DNA from 4 places in the Micromonospora sp. NPDC049171 genome. Region 2 is predicted to be linked to each of the others. Evidence: riboswitches for the same ligand, from Rfam matches in the RefSeq annotation. Region 2 holds a riboswitch; each other region holds the start of a gene.
What was found. A riboswitch is a leader RNA that binds a small molecule or an ion and turns the genes downstream of it on or off. The one in region 2 is predicted to bind cobalamin.

Region 1 (2,185 bases), on a different contig from region 2:
GAAGGTCATCCACCCGTTGCCGGTCTGGGCGAGGGTGCGCATCATCTTGCCGTACAGCTCCCGCGCCGGGACCTGCCGCACGTGGCGACCCTGCGCCTCGGCCTGCCGGTAGGCGGCGTCGAACCGTTCCCCCCACAGGTCGGGCAGCTCGGGCACCTCGTGCGGGTCGAACAGCGACCACATCTCGTCGGCCTCGACCCGGCGCATGAACTCGTCCGGGACCCAGTTGGCCAGGTTCAGGTTGTGGGTGCGGCGGGCGTCCTCGCCGGTGTTGTCCCGCAGTTGCAGGAACTCCTCGACGTCCGGGTGCCACGGCTCCAGGTAGACGCAGGCCGCGCCCTTGCGCCGGCCACCCTGGTTGACCGCGGCGACGCTCGCGTCCAGCGTGCGCAGCCACGGCACGATGCCGTTGGACTGCCCGTTGGTGCCGCGGATCAGCGCGCCCCGGGACCGCACCCGGGAGTACGCGATGCCGATGCCGCCGGCGAACTTGGACAGGTTGGCGACCTGGGCGTACCGCTGGTAGATCGAGTCCAACTCGTCGCGCGGAGAGTCGACCAGATAGCAGGAGGACATCTGGGTGTGCCGGGTGCCGGAGTTGAACAACGTCGGTGAGCTGGGCAGATAGGCCAGGCTGGACATCAGCCGGTAGAAGCCGACCGCCTCGTCCGGCGTCTGGGACAGCCCGCAGGCCACCCGCAGCAGCCAGTACTGCGGGGTTTCCAGCACCAGCCGGCTGGTGGGGTGGCGCAGCAGGTACCTGTCGTACACCGTGCGCAGGCCGAAGTACTCGAACCTCCGGTCGCCGTCGGTGTCGATGGCGTCGTCGAGCATCGCGGCGTGCGCGGCGACGAACGCGGCGGTGTCGTTCCCGATCAGGCCCTCGGCGTGACCGACCCGGATCGCCGCGCTGAACGAGGTGACGCCCTGCCGACGCACCTCCTTGTCGACGTAGCCGGCCAGCAGCCGGGCCGCGAGGCGGGAGTACTGCGGCTCCTCACCGATCATCTCGGCGGCGGTCTGGATGGACAGCCGGTCCAGCTCGGCAGTCGTCGCGCCGTCGTACAGCCCGCTGATCGTGCGGGTGGCGACGCGCATCGGGTCGACGTCGGTCAGGTCGTCGGCCCACCGCTCGACCGCCCGGACGATCTTGTTGACGTCCACGGACTCGGTGGTGCCGTTGCGCTTGCGGACCTGCATCGGCGTCCGCCGCAGGACCGCGTCGCCGCTTGCCGGGACTACCTCGGTGACTGTCACCACTCACTCCTCGCGAGTTCGAGACCTGATGGCCTTCGGACGCGTGGAGACAGACACCGGCGGACGCCACGCCGGGCAGGCGCGGGTCAGGTGGCGTCGGCCGTCCCACGCGGCCTCGGACCGCCGCCCACCCGGGTGCGGGTGCACGGCGCGCTGGCAGGTCTTCGGACTCGCGGGCACGACCGGGTCGCCGGTCTCCTACTGGCCGTCGCTTCCCAGACCGATTGGTGGCCCAGTGCTCATGACGGCTGTCGTTCCCACTCACCGCTGCGGGACAGTCCCGGATTTCCACCGGGTTCCCTCTTGCCTCGACCGCTCGGGATGAACGGCCGAACCAGCTGCGCTCGACACCATATATAGGGACGCTGCGGTTGTCACACCCCACATGTCGGTCCCGGGCGTGTCGGCGCCGTGACTGGTGATGGTCGTCACCGGCTCGCCCGGACCCGCGCCGAACCAGGCCGGCGGGCGGCAGCCCACGCCCGCGCGGACGTGACATCGAGCAGGTGCCGTCATGCGGAAAGGTGTGATGTATTAAGTCTCCAGACGTAAGGATCCCTATTTATTTCCGGCCATCAATGTCAGAATCTGAAGTGGACATCCAATCTTCCGCGCGCACTATCCACTTCTCGCAGCAATATCCCAATCCCGCCGGGCGCACATCAACAGTCCGTGAACGACGACGTGCCGTCGCGCCGCAGAGTGTCTACCAGCGCCACGAATCTCGCCGCAGCCGCTGCCGAGGCCCGTGGGCCGGATGCGGCGACCGGGAGGACAGCGCGCTGACGCATTCGCATCGGGACCGAAACATTGGATGTCTTGGATTCACAGGTGATCGACGTCGTTGACGTGCCGGATTAGCCCTCCGTATACTCGCAGAGATCATCTGATCTTTAGCCTAGCCGGGCGAGGAGCGCATGCCGCAGAT
Region 2 (2,185 bases):
CACGAAGAGTTGTTGCTGGACCGGTTCCTCCTGCGACCGTCTCTTGATTAAGTGAGGTGGAGACGGGTGGGAGCGGCTTCGTCACAAATGGTTACCAATTCGGCGATCCCCGAACTCCCCCCGCATTGCAACAGCCTCTCATGATGATCTATAGATGTCTAGCCTCGTTGTATTGATCTGATTACCCGCTGCTATGTACTTCGTCGTCATTGCGGCATTTTCGCGGCGATCGTGCTGATCGCAGTGGGTAAGGGGTGCCGTAGGGATCGATGGCGGCGAAGGTCCGGATAAGACGGCAGTCGACCCTGATTTCATCTCCGTCAGTGCAAAGTGAGGCATTCGGATCCGCCGGCACTGCGGCGGCCGGTTCTTCCGTCAGACCCACAGTTGAAGCGCGCCGCCGTCGCCGTGCTGGCCCTGGCCGTAGCAGTGCTGGCATTTCCTGACCCGCCGCCCCGCGGACGGGCTCACCGACCAGGCCGTCGACCGTTGCTCGCTCCGGAGGCTTCCTGGGCACGAACGGCTGTTCGGCCAGCGGGGGCCCCTGGATCGGCGTCGGCAGAACTCGGTCACTCCATCGTCCAGCGATTGTGGTGAATCACCGACGACACCGGGCGTCGCTGGCGCCAGCCGTGCCGCTCCAGGTCCGGCGTCTGCTCCAGATGGGTGACCGGGCCGAGGCAGAGCCACGCCACCGGGCGGACGGTGGCCGGGATGCCGAGCAGGTCGCGCAGGAACGGCTCCCGGTAGAACGAGACCCAACCAACCCCGAGTTGCTCGGCGGTCGCGGCCAGCCACAGGTTCTGGATTGCCAGACAGACCGAGTAGAGGCCGGCGTCGGCGATCGCGTGACGGCCGAGCACCGCCGGTCCACCCCGCTGCGGGTCGTATGTGACCACGACCGACAACGTCGACTCGCGTACACCATCGATCTTGATCCGGGTGAAGCGTTCCTTCGCCGCACCGTCGAGAGTGGCCGCGAAGGTGTCCCGTTCCCGCTGTACGTGCTGGTGGAACTCCTGCCGCAGCTCGGGATCGCGGACCAGGATGAAGTCCCAGGGCTGGGAGAGGCCGACGCTCGGTGCGGCGTGCGCCGCCGTGAGGATCCGGTTCAACGTCTCGTCCGGGATCGGCGCCCCGGTGAACTGGGCACGTACGTCCCGGCGGCGGTGGATGGTCTCGTAGAGTCCGGTGTTCATGGCAGGCTCCCGCTGCGCTCGTGCCCCTGACGGGGTCGATGACGCGAGGCCGGTCTTCGGACTCCCGGATCTACGCTGGTCACCCGCCTTCCCAACCCCGCAGGGTCAGTGGCTGCGTCTGGTACGCGTGGGTGGCAGCTCCCCGGTCACCGCGGCGGGCCCGTGCCGGACTCACACCGGCTTCCCGATTCTCCCCACTGGCGCGGGGCACCTCGCAACGTTTGTGCCACCGTGCACCATAGCGGCCCCCGACGAGCCCGGGGCCTGTCTCGCCAAAGGTGTTCCGGCGGTCCTGGGACAGCGGAGCGACTCGCCCAGCCGTTAGCATCGCGCTGATTCCCGCCCCCATTACGGAGACCTCCATGCGCAAACTTGCCGCCGCCGCCCTCGTGGGCGTGCTCGTGGCCGTTCTTCCGGCAGCGGCCGCCCTGGCCGCCGAGCCCAAGCCGGATATCGCGGTGACCTCCGCCGCCGACAAGGCCAACTACGCCGAGGGCGAGACCTTCACCATCACGGTCACGGTGAAGAACAAGAGCTCTGTCGACGCCAGGCACGTGCACTACACCGGCGGCGACAGCGAGGGCGTCGACGGTGTCGCCTACGGTGAGCTGTCGACCGGCTTCGACCTCGCCGCCGGCGCCACCAAGACCGTTCAGATCACCGGCAAGACCAACCATGTGGCGTGGCAGTCCGGCTACGGGTTCGTTGCCTTCTCGCTTGCCGCCGACAACGGCGAGGCCAACGACGCCGACAACATCACCAGCGTGCGGCTGCTGGTGGCGGGCGTCTTCGACGATCTCGGCGGCTACGTCTTCCAGGGTGAGTCCTATGACGCCGAGTGGACGCCCCGGACGCCTGGCGTCCCGGGTGTCAAGGTCGTCGCCACCAGTGCCGACGGCAAGACGACGTACGCCGAGGCCAGCACAGACGCCAAGGGCCTGTTCCGTTTCGCCCGCCTCCCCGCCGGCGACGTCCTGCTGACCTTC
Region 3 (2,185 bases), on a different contig from region 2:
CGCCCCCGCACAGCCCGTACACCTCGTCTCCGGGCGCGAAGCCGGTCACCTCCGTGCCGATTGCCGCGACGACGCCGGCGAGGTCCAGGCCGAGCACCGCAGGAGGCTGGACACGCGCGTGCGCGGCCTTTCCTGCCTGGATCTTCGTGTCGAGCGGGTTGACGCCGCTGGCGACGATCCGCACCAGCACCTGCCCGCGCCCGGGGGTGGGTTGATCGATCTCCTCGATCGTCAGTGGAACGTCGAACTCCCGCAGCACCGCAGCGCGCATAACCATCCACACTCTCCGTGATCGAGTCTTCACGTGGACGTTATCCGACCGGACCGGCGGCGGGGCGGGTTCCTCGGACCACGCCAGCGCCGCCACGGGCGGGCCGGGCGCGGGTCAGTCCTCTTCGGCACCGTCGAGCAACGCGCGTCGCAGCGCCAGCCGGTGCTTCCGGCGGATCTCCGCCTCCCGGTAGCGTCGCCGGTCCCCGTCGGTCTCCGGTAGCAGCGGCGGCACGGTACGAGGCTGGCCGTCGTCGTCGATGGCGACCATGACCAGGTGGGCGGTGGCCACGTCGGTGGGTGGCACCGCCCGGTCCCACCGGTCGGCGGTGACCTTGACGGCCACCTCCATCGAGCTGCGGCCGGCCCAGGTGATCCGGGCGTCGACGTGTACGACGTCGCCGACCCGCACCGCGCGTAGGAACGCCGTCTCGTCGATGGCGGCGGTCACCGCCGGCCCGTCGGAGTGCCGGGCGGCGACCACACCGGCGACGGAGTCGATGAGGTTGAGGATCCGGCCGCCGTGCACCGTACCCATCAGGTTGGTGTGGTGCTGGTCCATGATCTGCGACAGGGTCAGGTGCGACGCCGACGGCGCTCGGCCGGCGATGGTGGCGGTGTCGTGCACAGCGGTAGTCCGTCCCTCGGAACCCACACCGCCGGTTCGCGGACACGCTGACGAGGATCTGGCCGCGCACCACACGCACGGCCGGTCACCCGCTCAGCCCACCCGCGAGGCCGACGGCAGCGCACACGGTTGTGTACGCGGCGCCGGCAGGTCTTCGGACTCGCGGGCCCGACCGGTCGTGCCGGTCCCCTACTGGCCGTCGCTTCCCGGGCCACTGGCCCAGTGCTGATGACGGCGGTCGTTCCCACTCACCGCTGCGGGGCAGCCCCGGATTTCCACCGGGTTCCCTCTTACGACGCCCAGCCGGTCACGACGGGGCGAACCAGCGCCGCGGGGAGCATAGCTGGCCTGGGGATCTGTCCACCCGGGGCGTCCGGCCGCGGCGGCGGATGACCGCATCGTCGACTTTTGTCGTTCGAGGAAGAAGATCGTCACCTCTTGAAAAAAGTCTCGCGCGGGTGAGGATATCCAGATGCGTCGTCTCCCCCAGACTTGCGGGCGGGTGGTCTCGGGCCTCCTCGCGTTCCTCCTCGCCTCGGCGGTCGCCCTCCTCGCGTCCACCCAACCCGCCGCGGCGCACGGGACCCTCGCCACGTCCACACCGGCGAGCGGCGCCACCGTGCGCGAGCCGTTGACGTCGGTGCGGCTCCTCTTCACCGAGAAGGCCGCCGCCAACGCGTTCTTCACGATCACCGCCCCGGGCGGCACCCGTGTCGACAACGGCTGGTCGCCGGGGGAGCCGCAGCCGCTGGAGAAGCCGGTACGGGAGTACTTCCTGGTCAACGGGAAGTTCGAGCCTCGGGAGTACACGACGGGGTTCCCCGCGGTGGTGGCCGTCGCCCACCTGCCCGCCAAGGGCCAGTATTCGGTGAGCTACCTGTCGGTCGCCTCGGACGGCGACGCCGTGCGGGGCACCCTGACCTTCCGTTACGAGGGGCGGGTGACGGCAGCGCCGAAGGGGTGGAGCCCGCCGTCGACCCAGCCGGACCCGGCGCTGGTGGCCGCGGCCGAGCAGCACAACACGTCCGGGCAGGCGTCTGCGGTGCCGACCACGGCGGACGATCCGTCGACCCCGCCGGCTGCGGCGGCTCCGGAGACCGGGTCGACCGACAAGAGCGGTCCCGGCGCACTGGCCTGGACCGGGTTGGCGTTGGTCGCGGCAGTCGGGGCGGTGGCCGGGTTCGTCGTCTGGCGTCGCCGATCGGCTTCCGCCGGCACACCCACCGGCCGGGGCCGTACCTCGGCGGCGACCTCCGGTCGACGCGGCGGTGGCACCCGTGCTCCGAA
Region 4 (2,185 bases), on a different contig from region 2:
ACCCGGGCGGCCCGCTCGGGGTCGGCGGCGTAGACGGACAGGCCGTCGGCGTCGATCTGCTTGAACGAGAACGGCACGGTGACGATCCGACCGTCGAACTCGGGGATGGCCACCTGCATCGCCGCGTCCAACGGGGACAGCCCGGCGTCGCTGGCCTCCCACTGCGCCCGGGTGCTGGTCAGGCAGAGCGCCTGGATGACCGGCACGTCCAGGGCGGCCAGCGCGCCGACGTCCCAGGCGTCCTCGTCGCCACCTCCGGAGGCGTCCGCGGCGACCGCACCGCCGGCGGCGAGCACGGTGACCAGCAGCGCGTCGCAGCGGGCGAACAGCCCGAGCGGGCCGGCGCCGGTGGTGAGCCCGCGCAGCGAGCCGCAGAAGATCGGCAGCGGGTTGCCGCCGGCCTTGTGGACCGCGTCCGCGAGCACGTCGACGAACCCGGTGTTGCCGGCGAGGGCGTGCGCCCGGTAGAAGACGATCCCCACGGTGGGCCGGTCCGGGTCGGTCGGGTGTTCGCCGTGCACGCCGTACGCCGGGGTGGGGGTGGGCGGGGCGAACCCCTCGCCGGTGAGCAGCACCGTGTCGGAGAGGAACCGGGCCAGTTGCGCCAGGTTGTCCGGCCCGCCCTCGACCAGGTACGCCAACGCCTGGGTGACGACCCCGGACGGCACTGTGGAGATGGCCATCAGCTCCGCGTCGGGCAGCGCCTCGCCACCGAGCACGACAGTCGGCACCCCGGTGCCGAGCACCTCGGCGAGGCCGTCCGGCCACGCCTGTCGACCGCCGAGCAGGCGTACGACGACGAGGGCGACCCCGTCGAGCAGGGCGGGCACCTCGTCGGCGGCGACCCGCGCGGGGTTGGCGAGCCGGTAGTCGGCGCCGCTGGCGCGGGCGGCCAGCAGGTCGGTGTCGGCGGTGGAGAGCAGCAGGATGCGCACGGCGGGCTCCGGAGAGTGACGCCCTGGCCGCTGCGGAGGCGACCTGGACGAAGCGGGTGGGTGCGGCGTCAGCCGGTACGACGGCGCTGCCGGACTCGTCGACGCGGGCGTCGGAGCCGGTCAGCGGCGGGCGCTCGGCTCAGCGGTACCGGAAGCCAGCGGCCTGGCGCGCGTCGAGGCAACCGGCGCCAGACGTGCGGGCGCGGCCGGTTCCGGATGCGGTGTGTCGCCCGCGATGCGGATCATGACGATGCTCGTCGATGAATGAGACGCCGTGCGTCATCGGGTCCTCCTCGGGTGTCCACGCCCTGGGGTACGTCCCGACGGCCGAAGTATCCTGGCTTCCGGATCGACGCTCTCCCCCGGCCTTCCAACCGCAGACACACGGCCGTGACTCACGAGGGGGGATCGCTCCCCGGTGACAGTGGCGGGACCGCGTCGGAATCGCACCGACTTCCTTCACTGCCGTCAGGCCGCGAATGCTGCCACACCGCCGCGCCGCCGGTCAACGCCGGTCCGGCCCCGCCAGGCGGGCGGCACTCATCGAGCTTCGGCGATTGGCGCGAGCGCGACTCCGCACGGCGCAGTGCCCCAGATCAATGCCGACGTCCTTTGCTCTGCATACCTATCTGCACCGGTGACGCTCCGTGTCTGGTGCAGATAGGTATGCAGAGCAAAGGATGGCCGAGGGACTCTGACCTGCGCCGATCATCCGGCCGCGCGGTGCCGGTCGACATCCTCACCTAGGATCGGCGGCCACTGGCCCAACGTCCGCGATCAATCTCGGGGGTCGATCACCATCGTCGCCATGCGATTCCACCACCTCGCCGGTCGGGTCTGGCTCTGTCCGGGCGATCCCGACCCGGACGCGGTCCAGGCCGGCGTCGCCGTCGTCGCCGACGAGCGCGGCAGTGTGATGATCGACGCTGGGCAGAGCCCCGCGCACGCCCGGGAGATCCAGGCCGCGCTGACCGCCGCCGGCCTGCCGCAGCCACGCTGGCTCGTCTACACCCACCACCACTGGGACCACGTCTGGGGCGCCTGCGCCTGGCCCGACCTGGAGATCGTCGGGCACGAGTCGGCCGTACCGTTGCTGCGCGCCGAGGCCGCCCGCCCGTGGAGTCACCACTATCTGCGCGAGCAGGTACGGGCCGATCCACGCCTCGGCCCGAGCTTCCGGGCCCGGGCGCTCGCGGTGGACTCCTGGGAGGGGTTCGCCGTCCTGCCGCCGCGCCGGACCTTCGCCGACG

Region 1: it holds a riboswitch for cobalamin, as region 2 does, so the genes downstream of both, AB0B14_RS07605 (ribonucleoside-diphosphate reductase subunit alpha) here and bluB (5,6-dimethylbenzimidazole synthase) in region 2, are expected to answer to the same signal.
Region 3: it holds a riboswitch for cobalamin, as region 2 does, so the genes downstream of both, AB0B14_RS00635 (acyl-CoA thioesterase) here and bluB (5,6-dimethylbenzimidazole synthase) in region 2, are expected to answer to the same signal.
Region 4: it holds a riboswitch for cobalamin, as region 2 does, so the genes downstream of both, cobN (cobaltochelatase subunit CobN) here and bluB (5,6-dimethylbenzimidazole synthase) in region 2, are expected to answer to the same signal.

The regions. Positions count from the first base shown of each region.
Region 1 covers NZ_JBEZDJ010000004.1:260,644-262,828, forward strand. The annotation lists gene AB0B14_RS07605 (ribonucleoside-diphosphate reductase subunit alpha) at 1-1,200, opposite strand, end outside; cobalamin riboswitch at 1,395-1,611, opposite strand; gene AB0B14_RS07610 (enolase C-terminal domain-like protein) at 2,175-2,185, shown strand, end outside.
Region 2 covers NZ_JBEZDJ010000007.1:117,336-119,520, reverse strand. The annotation lists gene bluB (5,6-dimethylbenzimidazole synthase) at 570-1,199, opposite strand; cobalamin riboswitch at 1,229-1,429, opposite strand; gene AB0B14_RS11355 (SdrD B-like domain-containing protein) at 1,562-2,185, shown strand, end outside.
Region 3 covers NZ_JBEZDJ010000001.1:178,100-180,284, reverse strand. The annotation lists gene AB0B14_RS00640 (zinc-dependent alcohol dehydrogenase family protein) at 1-277, opposite strand, end outside; gene AB0B14_RS00635 (acyl-CoA thioesterase) at 386-898, opposite strand; cobalamin riboswitch at 1,026-1,240, opposite strand; gene AB0B14_RS00630 (copper resistance protein CopC) at 1,371-2,185, shown strand, end outside.
Region 4 covers NZ_JBEZDJ010000008.1:113,364-115,548, reverse strand. The annotation lists gene cobN (cobaltochelatase subunit CobN) at 1-935, opposite strand, end outside; cobalamin riboswitch at 1,266-1,395, opposite strand; gene AB0B14_RS12630 (MBL fold metallo-hydrolase) at 1,744-2,185, shown strand, end outside.